Solitalea canadensis DSM 3403: one gene and its partners. The main gene of each other region encodes a partner of the protein of the gene in region 3 in a complex. Links are inferred from orthologs where the notes say so. Each region holds a gene or a part of one and is shown on either strand. Other genes may lie near its edges. The genes, in order: secG, secA and secY.

Evidence for each region.
Region 1: secY (region 3) and secG share a complex: the UniProt entries of both Escherichia coli proteins name them as parts of the sec protein translocase complex. The link is inferred for Solitalea canadensis DSM 3403 from one-to-one orthologs.
Region 2: the proteins of secY (region 3) and secA are in contact, whole or in part, in a crystal structure (PDB 3DIN), measured with the Thermotoga maritima proteins. The link is inferred for Solitalea canadensis DSM 3403 from one-to-one orthologs. Residues at the interface, in WP_004081795.1 of Thermotoga maritima: Glu108, Gly109, Glu110, Glu111, Ala236, Glu237, Arg238, Arg239, Ile240, Thr241, Ile242, Gln243, Tyr244, Ala245, Arg246, Arg247, Val248, Thr249, Gly250, Arg251, Arg252, Val253, Tyr254, Gly256, Ala257, Ser258, Thr259, Tyr260, Leu261, Pro262; in WP_004082002.1 of Thermotoga maritima: Glu261, Ala262, Arg263, Lys300, Ala301, Arg302, Thr303, Ile304, Ile305, Leu323, Tyr324, Asp325, Pro326, Val329, Ser330, Tyr333, Ile336, Lys340, Phe345, Val349, Glu363, Phe364, Tyr374, Ser375, Gly376, Gly377, Glu393, Ile395, Thr482, Ser483.

What each region holds. Positions count from the first base shown.
Region 1 is NC_017770.1:4,732,798-4,735,864, forward strand. What follows is about bases 145-3,054. They hold secG (preprotein translocase subunit SecG), read right to left. Parts: upstream 1,826-3,054; coding sequence 1,463-1,825; downstream 145-1,462. Other genes in these bases: SOLCA_RS19920 (IS256 family transposase), read left to right, coding at 145-573; SOLCA_RS19925 (hypothetical protein), read right to left, coding at 631-1,314; SOLCA_RS19935 (hypothetical protein), read right to left, coding at 1,874-3,054. Also shown: more of SOLCA_RS19920, read left to right, coding at 1-144; more of SOLCA_RS19935, read right to left, coding at 3,055-3,067. UniProt on the Escherichia coli protein: Subunit of the protein translocation channel SecYEG. Overexpression of some hybrid proteins has been thought to jam the protein secretion apparatus resulting in cell death; while this may be true it also results in FtsH-mediated degradation of SecY.
Region 2 is NC_017770.1:4,763,695-4,767,669, forward strand. Bases 158-3,975 are described here. They hold secA (preprotein translocase subunit SecA), read right to left. Parts: upstream 3,658-3,975; coding sequence 358-3,657; downstream 158-357. Other genes in these bases: SOLCA_RS22570 (SPOR domain-containing protein), read right to left, coding at 158-244; SOLCA_RS20085 (endonuclease/exonuclease/phosphatase family protein), read left to right, coding at 3,945-3,975. In the rest of the region: more of SOLCA_RS22570, read right to left, coding at 1-157. UniProt on the Escherichia coli protein: Required for protein export, interacts with the SecYEG preprotein conducting channel.
Region 3 is NC_017770.1:3,548,329-3,551,413, forward strand. What follows is about bases 1-2,928. They hold secY (preprotein translocase subunit SecY), read right to left. Parts: upstream 2,162-2,928; coding sequence 839-2,161; downstream 1-838. Other genes in these bases: infA (translation initiation factor IF-1), read right to left, coding at 1-29; map (type I methionyl aminopeptidase), read right to left, coding at 38-811; rplO (50S ribosomal protein L15), read right to left, coding at 2,166-2,612; rpmD (50S ribosomal protein L30), read right to left, coding at 2,616-2,795; rpsE (30S ribosomal protein S5), read right to left, coding at 2,800-2,928. Also shown: more of rpsE, read right to left, coding at 2,929-3,085. UniProt on the Escherichia coli protein: The central subunit of the protein translocation channel SecYEG. Consists of two halves formed by TMs 1-5 and 6-10.

The DNA of each region.
Region 1 (3,067 bases), 1.2 Mb from region 3 along the record:
GTACTGACCGATTTAAAGAACCGTGGAGTCAGCGACATCCTGATCGCCTGCATTGATAACTTAAAAGGCTTTGCAGAAGCCATTAACGCTGTTTTTACCGAAACAGAAGTACAAACCTGCATCGTTCATCAAATCCGCAACAGTCTGAAATACGTGGCCTCTAAAGATCAAAAAGAGTTCATGAAAGACCTGAAGCCTGTTTACCAGGCTGTAAACAAAGATCTGGCCGAATTACGGCTGGAGGAACTGGAGGAGAAATGGGGCAGGAAGTATCCGGTGGTCTTGCAGTCCTGGCGCCATAACTGGGAAAAGCTTAGTACGTATTTCAAATACGATGTGGCTATCCGACGTTTGATCTATACGACCAATACCATTGAAGGCTTTCATCGGCAGGTACGCAAAGTGACCAAAACCAAAGGCGCCTTCACCTCGGACACGGCCCTGATCAAATTGATTTATCTGGCCCATGGCAACATCAGCCAGAAATGGACCATGCCGCTGACCAACTGGGCCCAAACCGCCTCTCACCTGGCCATTTGGTTTGATGGAAGAATGAAGTTAGATTTGAACTAACAAACAAAGGTGTTGAAATATGGAAAACTCGAAAAGAGTTTACCACATTCCAACTCCTCAACAATAACAATAATAATGGTTGACACAGTTTATTTTACAGACCCTCTCGATGATGATCTTAGCAATTGAAATATCCTGATCTTTCAGTATAGAATCGATCTTTAAACCGAACAGCACCATGTCTCCTCCATCGGTTACGTAAACTATGCCACTTTCATCAATATCTGCCAGTTTAAAGTAGTTGGGAATTTCCAACTCCGGAGAGAAGGTATTCTCCAGGTAATTGTTTTGAAAGGAGTATTCATTCTTTACCAAGATAAAGAACAAGCTTATCAGGTCTCCATCCTTTTTTTTATCCACAAAGTACCATCCATTGGAAAGCTTCATGAATGAATTTCCTGTTTTTATTGTGGAAGGATCATTAACAATGATCTGGTTGGAGCTCCAAAAAACTAATCGGTTCTTCTTAAATTGTAATAAGTTTACACCTTGTTCGTTTAAACGGTTGAGTATTTCTGTTGTATTAATGTTTGAGTTGCCGAGGTTACTTCTTTTGATAATATTGAAGTAAAAATTGTCAATAAAGGCAGACTTTTCAGAAAATATACTGCTAGTACGGCCCGCCACCATTCTTAGCTCAGTATCTGGCTTTGAAAAATAAGTAACCGCAAAATTGACTATAAAGAGTAGACCTATTAGAGTGAGCGTATAAAAAATGAGCTTAGCGTTGTTTTTTAGCATGCTAAATGAAAAAAAATCATATCTAACCTACAAGATTTTAAGCATAAAAAAAACTCCTTTTATCAGAAGGAGCTGCCATAATAATCTGTATACAAAAAAAGCAGTCTAGGCTCGGCCTAAACTGCTTTAATATTTTTAATGCAATGTATTATTTTTTGCTTGTGTCTGCTGATGGAGTTGCAGCAGGTGCAGCATTGTTTGCAGCAGGAAGTTTTGCCGGACTTTGAGCAGGCATAGTGGTGTTGTTCATTTGTTTTTGAATTGCTGACTCACCAGCTTCACCACCGCTACGGTTAATGAAAAAGTTGGTAGAAAGACTTACCACTAATAAACCAATAGCAAGCGTCCAGGTTGCTTTCTCAAGAACATCTGAAGTTTTCTGAACACCCATCATTTGATTACCACCACCAAAAGATGAGCTTAAACCTCCTCCTTTTGGATTTTGAACCAATACGATCAATACCAATAAAATGGCTACAAAAATTGCTAAAATCACTAATGCCGTATACATCTTTTTATAAATTATAATTCGTTTTGTTTAATTGCTGTCTGAAAAACCTTAGCCATTTTGCCTAAGTTTCTCAATTTGAGCCGCAAAGTAAGTATTTTTTTCGGGATATTTCAAACTCAATTTTTCATAAACTGAAATGGCTTTGTCAAATAAATGCTGATCGACATAAATTTTTGCCATTGTTTCACTTACAATGCCCATATTATCGGATGTACTTTTTTCCGATTTATCCTCAAATGAAATCTCATTGATCTGTACAGCCCTTATCATTGGCTCTTCACGGATGAATTTCTCAATGATCTGATCTTCCTTTTTTGATAAGTCGAACTCAATAACAACCTTTTGTTCAAGATCATTAAGGTTGGATACGTGTAAAGCATTCTCCAGAAACTCCTTTCCGATATCTGAAGTAACCACACGCTTTATGGGCTTGGTTGTATCCAGCTTAATACTATCTGCAGCATTATTTACTTCCTGTTGCATACCGCGAATACGGCGTAACCAGAAAGTAAATGTATGAGGTAACTTATCATCAATGCTTAACGCAATGTTATTATCACCTTTGATAATTGCAGGAAGAGGTTCAAACACCTGGAAAGTTGGTTGTTTTGATTCTTTAACTTCTTCAATAGTTTCAGATACATTTTCCTTCTCCATTTCTTTTGCCACAACATCATCTGCTTGCAGCTTTAATGGTACAGGGGTTTCCAGGCTATCTTTCCATCGATGAAATTCGGGAGGAGTTTCGTATTCCTCCTCTTGAGCACTAACCTCCTCATCATGTTTTAGTGCTTCTGAATCACTATACTGGGTATTCTTTGCTGAAATAAATTCAGCTGGAATTTCGTCTTCAACTTCAAAGTAATCATCAGGAATGTATATAGGTTCAGGTGTTATCGATTCCTGTATTACTTCCTCTTGTTTAGTCTGTGAGATTCTGCTTTCTCTTTCAGCAAGAATCTGATCAGCTATACTCAATGGTTTTGCAGGCTCTGTAAAAGACTCTTCAACGAATTGTTCCGCTGAAATAGGAGCCTCATTTGCTATTGTTTCATTTTTTGCAAATGGATCAACTGGTATTTCCTCAACCTCTGTTAACTCATTTTGTATGGTAACTTCTTCAAAAGGAGTGAAAGCAGAAACCTGGTTATTGCTTATAGGTGCAGCAAAATTCGTTTTTGGTTCAGAATACAGTACAATCTGTGGCGGGTTTAGATAACAATATAAAGCTTCTCTAGTTGT
Region 2 (3,975 bases), 1.2 Mb from region 3 along the record:
CAATTGAAGTGTTTTCAAAGCCAGAATTATCATCAATCAATGGTTTTTTAGGAGCTTCAACAGGTGATTTTTCTGGTTTAACAGCAGGTACCGTAGTTGGTTTAGCCGGAGCGTTTTGTTTAGCTGGAGTAGTGGCCGGTTTTTGACCCGGTTTGTTGGTAGTAGTAGAGGGTTTGGTAACCGGTTTAGTGGGTTTCTGTTGTGCACAAACCAGTACCGGAACTGCCAGAAGCAGTGAGAGCACTATAAAAATCCTTTTTCCTGTCAACATTGAACAATGAATGATTTTAAATTAAAATATAAAGGTACAATTCCGAATGCTCGGAATTGTACTCTATAGCTGTTTTTTTAATTTTTTTATGCCATTCCGGCTCCGTGGCAGTTTTTGTATTTTTTGCCACTTCCGCATGGACAAGGATCATTTCTGCCGATTTTTGGATCAACTCTAACAGGCTGTTGTTTTACTGCAACATCAGCTGCAAGGTCTGCAGGTAAATGGCCTCCATTATCTTGATATTCTGGGTGACTTACTTTTAAGTTACTCAAATCAGTACGTTGAATCGGAGCAGCTTCACGAACTTCCTCTGGCTCATTCATTGGAATAGTTCCTTTGAATAAGAAGTCGATCACATCTTTATTAATGCTTGATAAACGTTGCTTGAATAAATTGAATGATTCAAACTTGTACACCAATAAAGGATCTTTTTGTTCGTAAACAGCGTTTTGAACGGACTGTTTTAACTCATCCATCTCACGCAAATGCTCTCTCCAAGCATCGTCAATCGTATATAGCAATACAGAACGTTCGAATGCTCTAACTACTTCAGCGCCATGAGTATCATATGCTTTCTTAAGGTTTACCGGAATCTGAACTCCACGAACGCCATCAGAGAAAGGAACAACAATGTTTTCAATCACTTCTCCTCTGGTTTCAAAAACATCTTTAATAACTGGGTAAGCAGTATTTCCGATAGCTTCTGATTTACGACGATAGTGATCGGCTAATTGTTGATATACAGTTGACACCGTACTTGCCGAATTTCCATCCAGAAACTCTTTTTCATCCATTTCTGTATGGTAAGCGAATAAACGAAGCAATTCAAGTTTGAAACCTTCGTAGTTACGGTCTTCTTTATATTGTTGAACAAGTTCTTCAGCTGTATCGAAAATCATATTGTCGATATCAACCTCCAAACGCTCACCAAATAATGCATTATGACGTTTGCTATAGATAACAGTACGTTGTGAGTTCATCACATCGTCATATTCTAACAAACGTTTACGAGTACCGAAGTGGTTTTCTTCTACTTTTTTCTGGGCGCGTTCAATAGATTTGGTGATCATTGAATGCTGAATTACTTCACCTTCTTCTAATCCCATTTTATCCATTAAAGAAGCAATACGCTCAGAGCCGAACAAGCGCATCAACTCATCTTGTAAGGAAACGAAGAATTGTGAAGATCCCGGATCTCCCTGACGACCTGCACGACCACGTAACTGACGGTCAACACGACGCGATTCATGACGTTCGGTACCTATAATTGCTAAACCTCCGGCATCTTTAACGCCTGGGCCTAACTTAATGTCGGTACCACGACCAGCCATGTTGGTGGCAATAGTTACTGTACTAGCCTGACCAGCTTCAGCAACGATTTCAGCCTCACGTTGGTGTAATTTTGCGTTCAGTACGTTGTGCTTGATGCCACGAAGCTTAAGCATACGGCTTAATAATTCCGAAATTTCAACTGAGGTTGTACCTACCAGCACAGGGCGACCTGCCTCGGTAAGTTTTACAATCTCATCAACAACGGCATTGTATTTTTCACGCGCAGTTTTATAAACTAAATCTTCCTGGTCTTTACGAGAAATTCCTCTGTTTGTAGGCACCTCAACAACGTCCAGTTTATAGATTTGCCAGAACTCACCCGCTTCTGTTGTAGCTGTACCGGTCATACCACAAAGTTTGTGATACATACGGAAGTAGTTCTGTAAGGTAATAGTAGCAAAAGTTTGTGTTGCGTCTTCAACTTTAACATTCTCTTTTGCTTCGATCGCCTGGTGCAAGCCATCCGAATAACGACGACCCTCCATGATACGACCTGTCTGTTCGTCAACGATTTTTACTTTTCCTTCATCAATGATGTATTCAACATCTTTTTCAAATAAGGTATAAGCTTTTAATAATTGGTTGATCGAGTGGATACGCTCTGATTTAACAGAGAAGTCACGCATTAATTCATCTTTACGTGCAATTTTCTCTTCATCAGAAAGGGTTGATTTCTCAATTTCAGCGATTTCATTACCAACATCAGGCATAATGAAGAAATGAGGGTCTTCACCGGTAGCGGTGATCATTTCAATACCTTTTTCAGTAAGCTCAATTGAGTTATTTTTTTCGTCGATTACGAAGAATAGTTCCGCATCGGCTTTTGGCATTTCTTTTTGTTGATCCTGCAGATAATAGTTTTCAGTTTTCTGCAACACCTGGCGCATACCTTGTTCACTTAAGAACTTGATTAACGCTTTGCTTTTTGGTAAACCACGGAATGCACGTAATAAGGCTAAACCTCCCTCATCAGATTTGCTCTCAGCAAGGGCTTTTTTAGCTTCGGTGATAAATCCGTTTACTGCATTTTTTTGAGCATTAACTAAGCGCTCGATACGTGGTTTTAAATCATAGAATTCATGTTGATCTCCGCGTGGAATTGGTCCTGAGATAATCAAAGGAGTACGAGCATCGTCAATTAAAACGGAGTCAACCTCATCCACCATTGCATAGTGTAATTTACGTTGAACCAGCTCTTCCGGATTACGTGCCATATTGTCGCGCAGGTAATCGAAACCAAATTCGTTATTCGTACCGAAAGTAATATCTGCCAAGTAAGCCTGACGACGTTCTTCTGAGTTAGGTTGGTGTTTATCGATACAATCAACAGTTAAGCCATGGAACTCATACAGAGGGCCCATCCACTCACTGTCACGACGAGCTAGGTAATCATTCACGGTTACAATGTGAACGCCCTGGCCTGCAATTGCATTTAAGTAAGCCGGTAATGTTGCCACAAGGGTTTTACCCTCACCGGTAGCCATTTCCGAAATTTTACCCTGGTGTAAAACCGCTCCACCCAATAACTGCACATCATAATGAATCATGTTCCAGGTTACTTCATTGCCAGCAGCTAACCAGGTGTTTTTATGAATGGCTTTGTCACCGTTGATGATCACATTGCTCTTACGAGCCGCCAATTCACGGTCAGCTTGTGTAGCAGTTACCTCTATTTGAGTGTTTTCAGTAAAGCGACGAGCGGTTTCTTTAACAACAGCAAAGGCTTCAGGCAATAATTGCAAAAGAACCTTTTCTAACTCCTGATCTCGTTCTTTTTTTAGTTTATCAACTTTTTCATAGATGCCTACTTTTTCAGTAATGCCAATCGTTAGGTCTTCACCTTCTTTTTGAAGACTGTCGATTTGCTCATCTATGCTTTTAAGATGATCCGCAATTCTCTGTTTAAACTCAATGGTCTTAGCACGAAGTTCATCATGGCTAAGACTCTGTAATTTGGAGTATTCTGCCTTCGTCTGCTCAACTAACGGGAGCAAGGCTTTGATATCTCTTTCCGACTTGCTGCCGAATAGTTTTGTTAAAAACCCTAACATTCTTCTAAAATTTTACTGCAATAAAAACTCAAGTATCGAGCCAAATGATTTGTACAGACATTTTGACACAACCCGAAGCGGTAAAGTTAATGTTTTTTGGGAATTGGAGTTTACAGACGCTGAAAGTTTTACATTAGAAAAGGATTAGAATTTCAAAAAATCATAGTTCTTCTCTCTATCGACTTTGTGGAATATAATATTTTTGTTACTTTGCGGGTAACCCAATGTATCAATATATCCTTCTCTGAGGTTAAATCGTTATCTTGTTAACCGTTAAACTGTAAATTATGAGAAGTGTCGTAACTCTTTTTACTTTTT
Region 3 (3,085 bases):
TCCTGCTCAATTGAGGATTGTTTTGCCATTTAGTATATTAATTATTTAATACTTCTTCAATAAATGAGAAAGTTGATAATATATCCGCCTTTCCTTTAGATACAGCTATTGTATGCTCAAAATGCGCAGATGGCTGACGATCTTGTGTAAAGATTGTCCATCCATCATTTGCTTGTTTTACGCGATGAGTTCCCATATTGATCATCGGTTCAATTGCAATAACCAGTCCTTCTTGTAATTTAAGTCCTGAACCACGTTTACCATAATTTGGCACTTGCGGATCTTCGTGCAAATGTTTACCAACTCCATGACCAACAAGCTCTCTCACTACACCATATCCATGCTTTTCAGCGTGTTCCTGTACGGCAAAACCAATATCACCCAAACGCATTCCGACAACTGCCTTTTCAATTCCAAGAGTCAAGGACTCTTTTGTAACTGTTAACAATTGTTGAACTTCAGGAGCAATTTCGCCAACGGCAAATGTATACGCCGAATCACCGTAAAATTTATTCTTTAAAACTCCACAGTCAACAGAAATAATATCGCCCTCTTTTAATTCCGCTTTTGATGGGAATCCATGCACCACTACTTCATTAACTGAAATACATAGTGATGCAGGGAATCCTTCATATCCTTTAAAAGCTGGGATTGCATTATTATCACGGATAAATTGTTCCGCAATCTGATCAAGCTTAAGAGATGTAACACCCGGCTTGATATATTTAGCAACCTCGGCTAATGTTTTTGAAACTAATAAAGAACTTTCACGGATAAGCTCAATTTCTTCTGCTGATTTGTAATGTACCATCCCGGCTTGCCTCTTTCAAATAATAAATTATACAGCTGAAGAAGTTACAGGAGTGCGTCCTTGAATTCTTCCGGTTTTCATCAATCCATCATAATGACGCATCAACAAGTGACTTTCTATTTGTTGTAAAGTATCAAGAACTACACCTACGGTAATTAGCAATGAAGTACCACCAAAGAAGTGAGCAAATCCTGAGTTAACACCTGCCATCATTGCAATTGAAGGCAAAATGGCAATTAATGCTAAAAATACTGAACCAGGGAATGTAATACGAGATACAATCTGGTCAATAAACTCTGCTGTTGGACGTCCAGGTTTAACGCCAGGAACAAATCCTCCGTTACGTTTCATTTCATCAGCCATCTGTACAGGGTTAACTGAGATAGCAGTATATAAGAAAGTAAACAGGATGATTAAAATAGCAAATGAAGCATTATAAGTAACTGAAGTAAAATCACGGAACTGAGCCAACAAACCAGAATCAGCTGCACTCGGGAAGAATGAGCCAATAGTTGAAGGAATGAACATGATTGCTTGAGCAAAAATGATTGGCATAACACCAGCTGCATTCACTTTTAAAGGAATGTATTGGCGAACACCTCCATATTGCTTGTCACCTACAATACGCTTAGCATATTGTACAGGAATTTTGCGTGTACCCTGAACAATCAGGATTGCAAACATTACAATACCTAAAAGTATTACGTTTTCAATGATAAAGGTAATAATACCACCTGCACCATTTAAACGAGTTGATAGTTCTTGTACCAACGACAATGGCAAGCGAGCAATGATACCTACCATGATAATGATAGAAATACCGTTACCTATACCTTTGTCAGTAATCTTCTCTCCTAACCACATTACAAACATGGTTCCAGAGGTAAGAATTAGCACTGAAGATATTGTGAATAATGTAGAATTCACTAAAACAGCATTAGCAGGAACCATGGTTTTCAAATAACCAATAGCCTGCGCCGCGGTAATAACAACCGTCAATATACGAGTGATTTTATTGATCTGCTTGCGACCACTTTCACCCTCTTTCTGCATCTTCTGGAACGAAGGAACAGCGATAGTTAAAAGTTGGATAACAATGGATGCAGAGATATATGGCATTACACCCAGTGCAAACACTGATGCACGGGAAAATGAACCACCCGCAAACATATTAAGCAACCCAAGAATACCTTCTTGGGCGCTTTGTTTTAAATGCGATGGGTCAACTCCCGGTAATACGATATAAGAACCAATACGGTAAATCAACAGGAACAAGAGCGTATTAAGGATACGAGTTCTTAAATCCTCGATATGCCAGATGTTTTTAAGAGTGCTTACCAGTCGTTTCATTTGATTACAGCTTTACAACTATACCACCTTGTGCTTCAATCGCTTCTACTGCCTTAGCTGAGAAAGCATGTGCTTTAACTTCTAATTTAGCTTTAAGTTCGCCACGGCCTAAGATTTTCACTAAATCAGATTTAGATACTAAACCATGAGCTTTCATAGCTTCGTTATCAATAACTGATAAGTTGAATTTCTCCGCTAACCCTTGAAGAACATCCAGATTTACACCTACATACTCAACACGATTAATGTTTTTAAAGCCTACTTTAGGCAAACGACGTTGTAATGGCATCTGACCACCTTCAAAACCAATTTTGGTTGAAGTACCAGAGCGAGATCCTGCACCTTTGTGACCACGAGTAGAGGTTCCACCTTTACCAGATCCGGTACCGCGACCAATACGCTTGCCATTTTTTACAGAACCTTCTGCAGGTTTTAAACTACTTAAGTTCATATCTTAAATATTTTCTATTGCTACCAAATGTGACACTTGTTTAACCATTCCGATAATTGCCGGAGTAGCTTCAACTTCTACACTCTTATTTATCTTGGTCAACCCTAAAGCTACCATCGTTTTCTTTTGGCGCTCTGAACGGTCGATAACGCTCTTAATTTGGGTAATTTTAATCTTAGCCATCTTCTTAACCGTTAAATACTTTATCCAAAGAAACCCCACGTTGTTGAGCTACAGTAACCGCATCACGCATTTTAGTTAATGCGTCAATAGTAGCTTTTACTACGTTGTGAGGATTTGATGATCCTTTTGATTTTGCTAATACGTCAGTAATACCAGCAGACTCAAGAACTGCACGCATCGCACCACCTGCAAGTACACCAGTACCGTGTGCAGCTGGTTTAATCAATACATAACCACCTGAGAATTTACCATGCTGAGCATGTGGAACAGTTCCTTTTAATACAGGAACT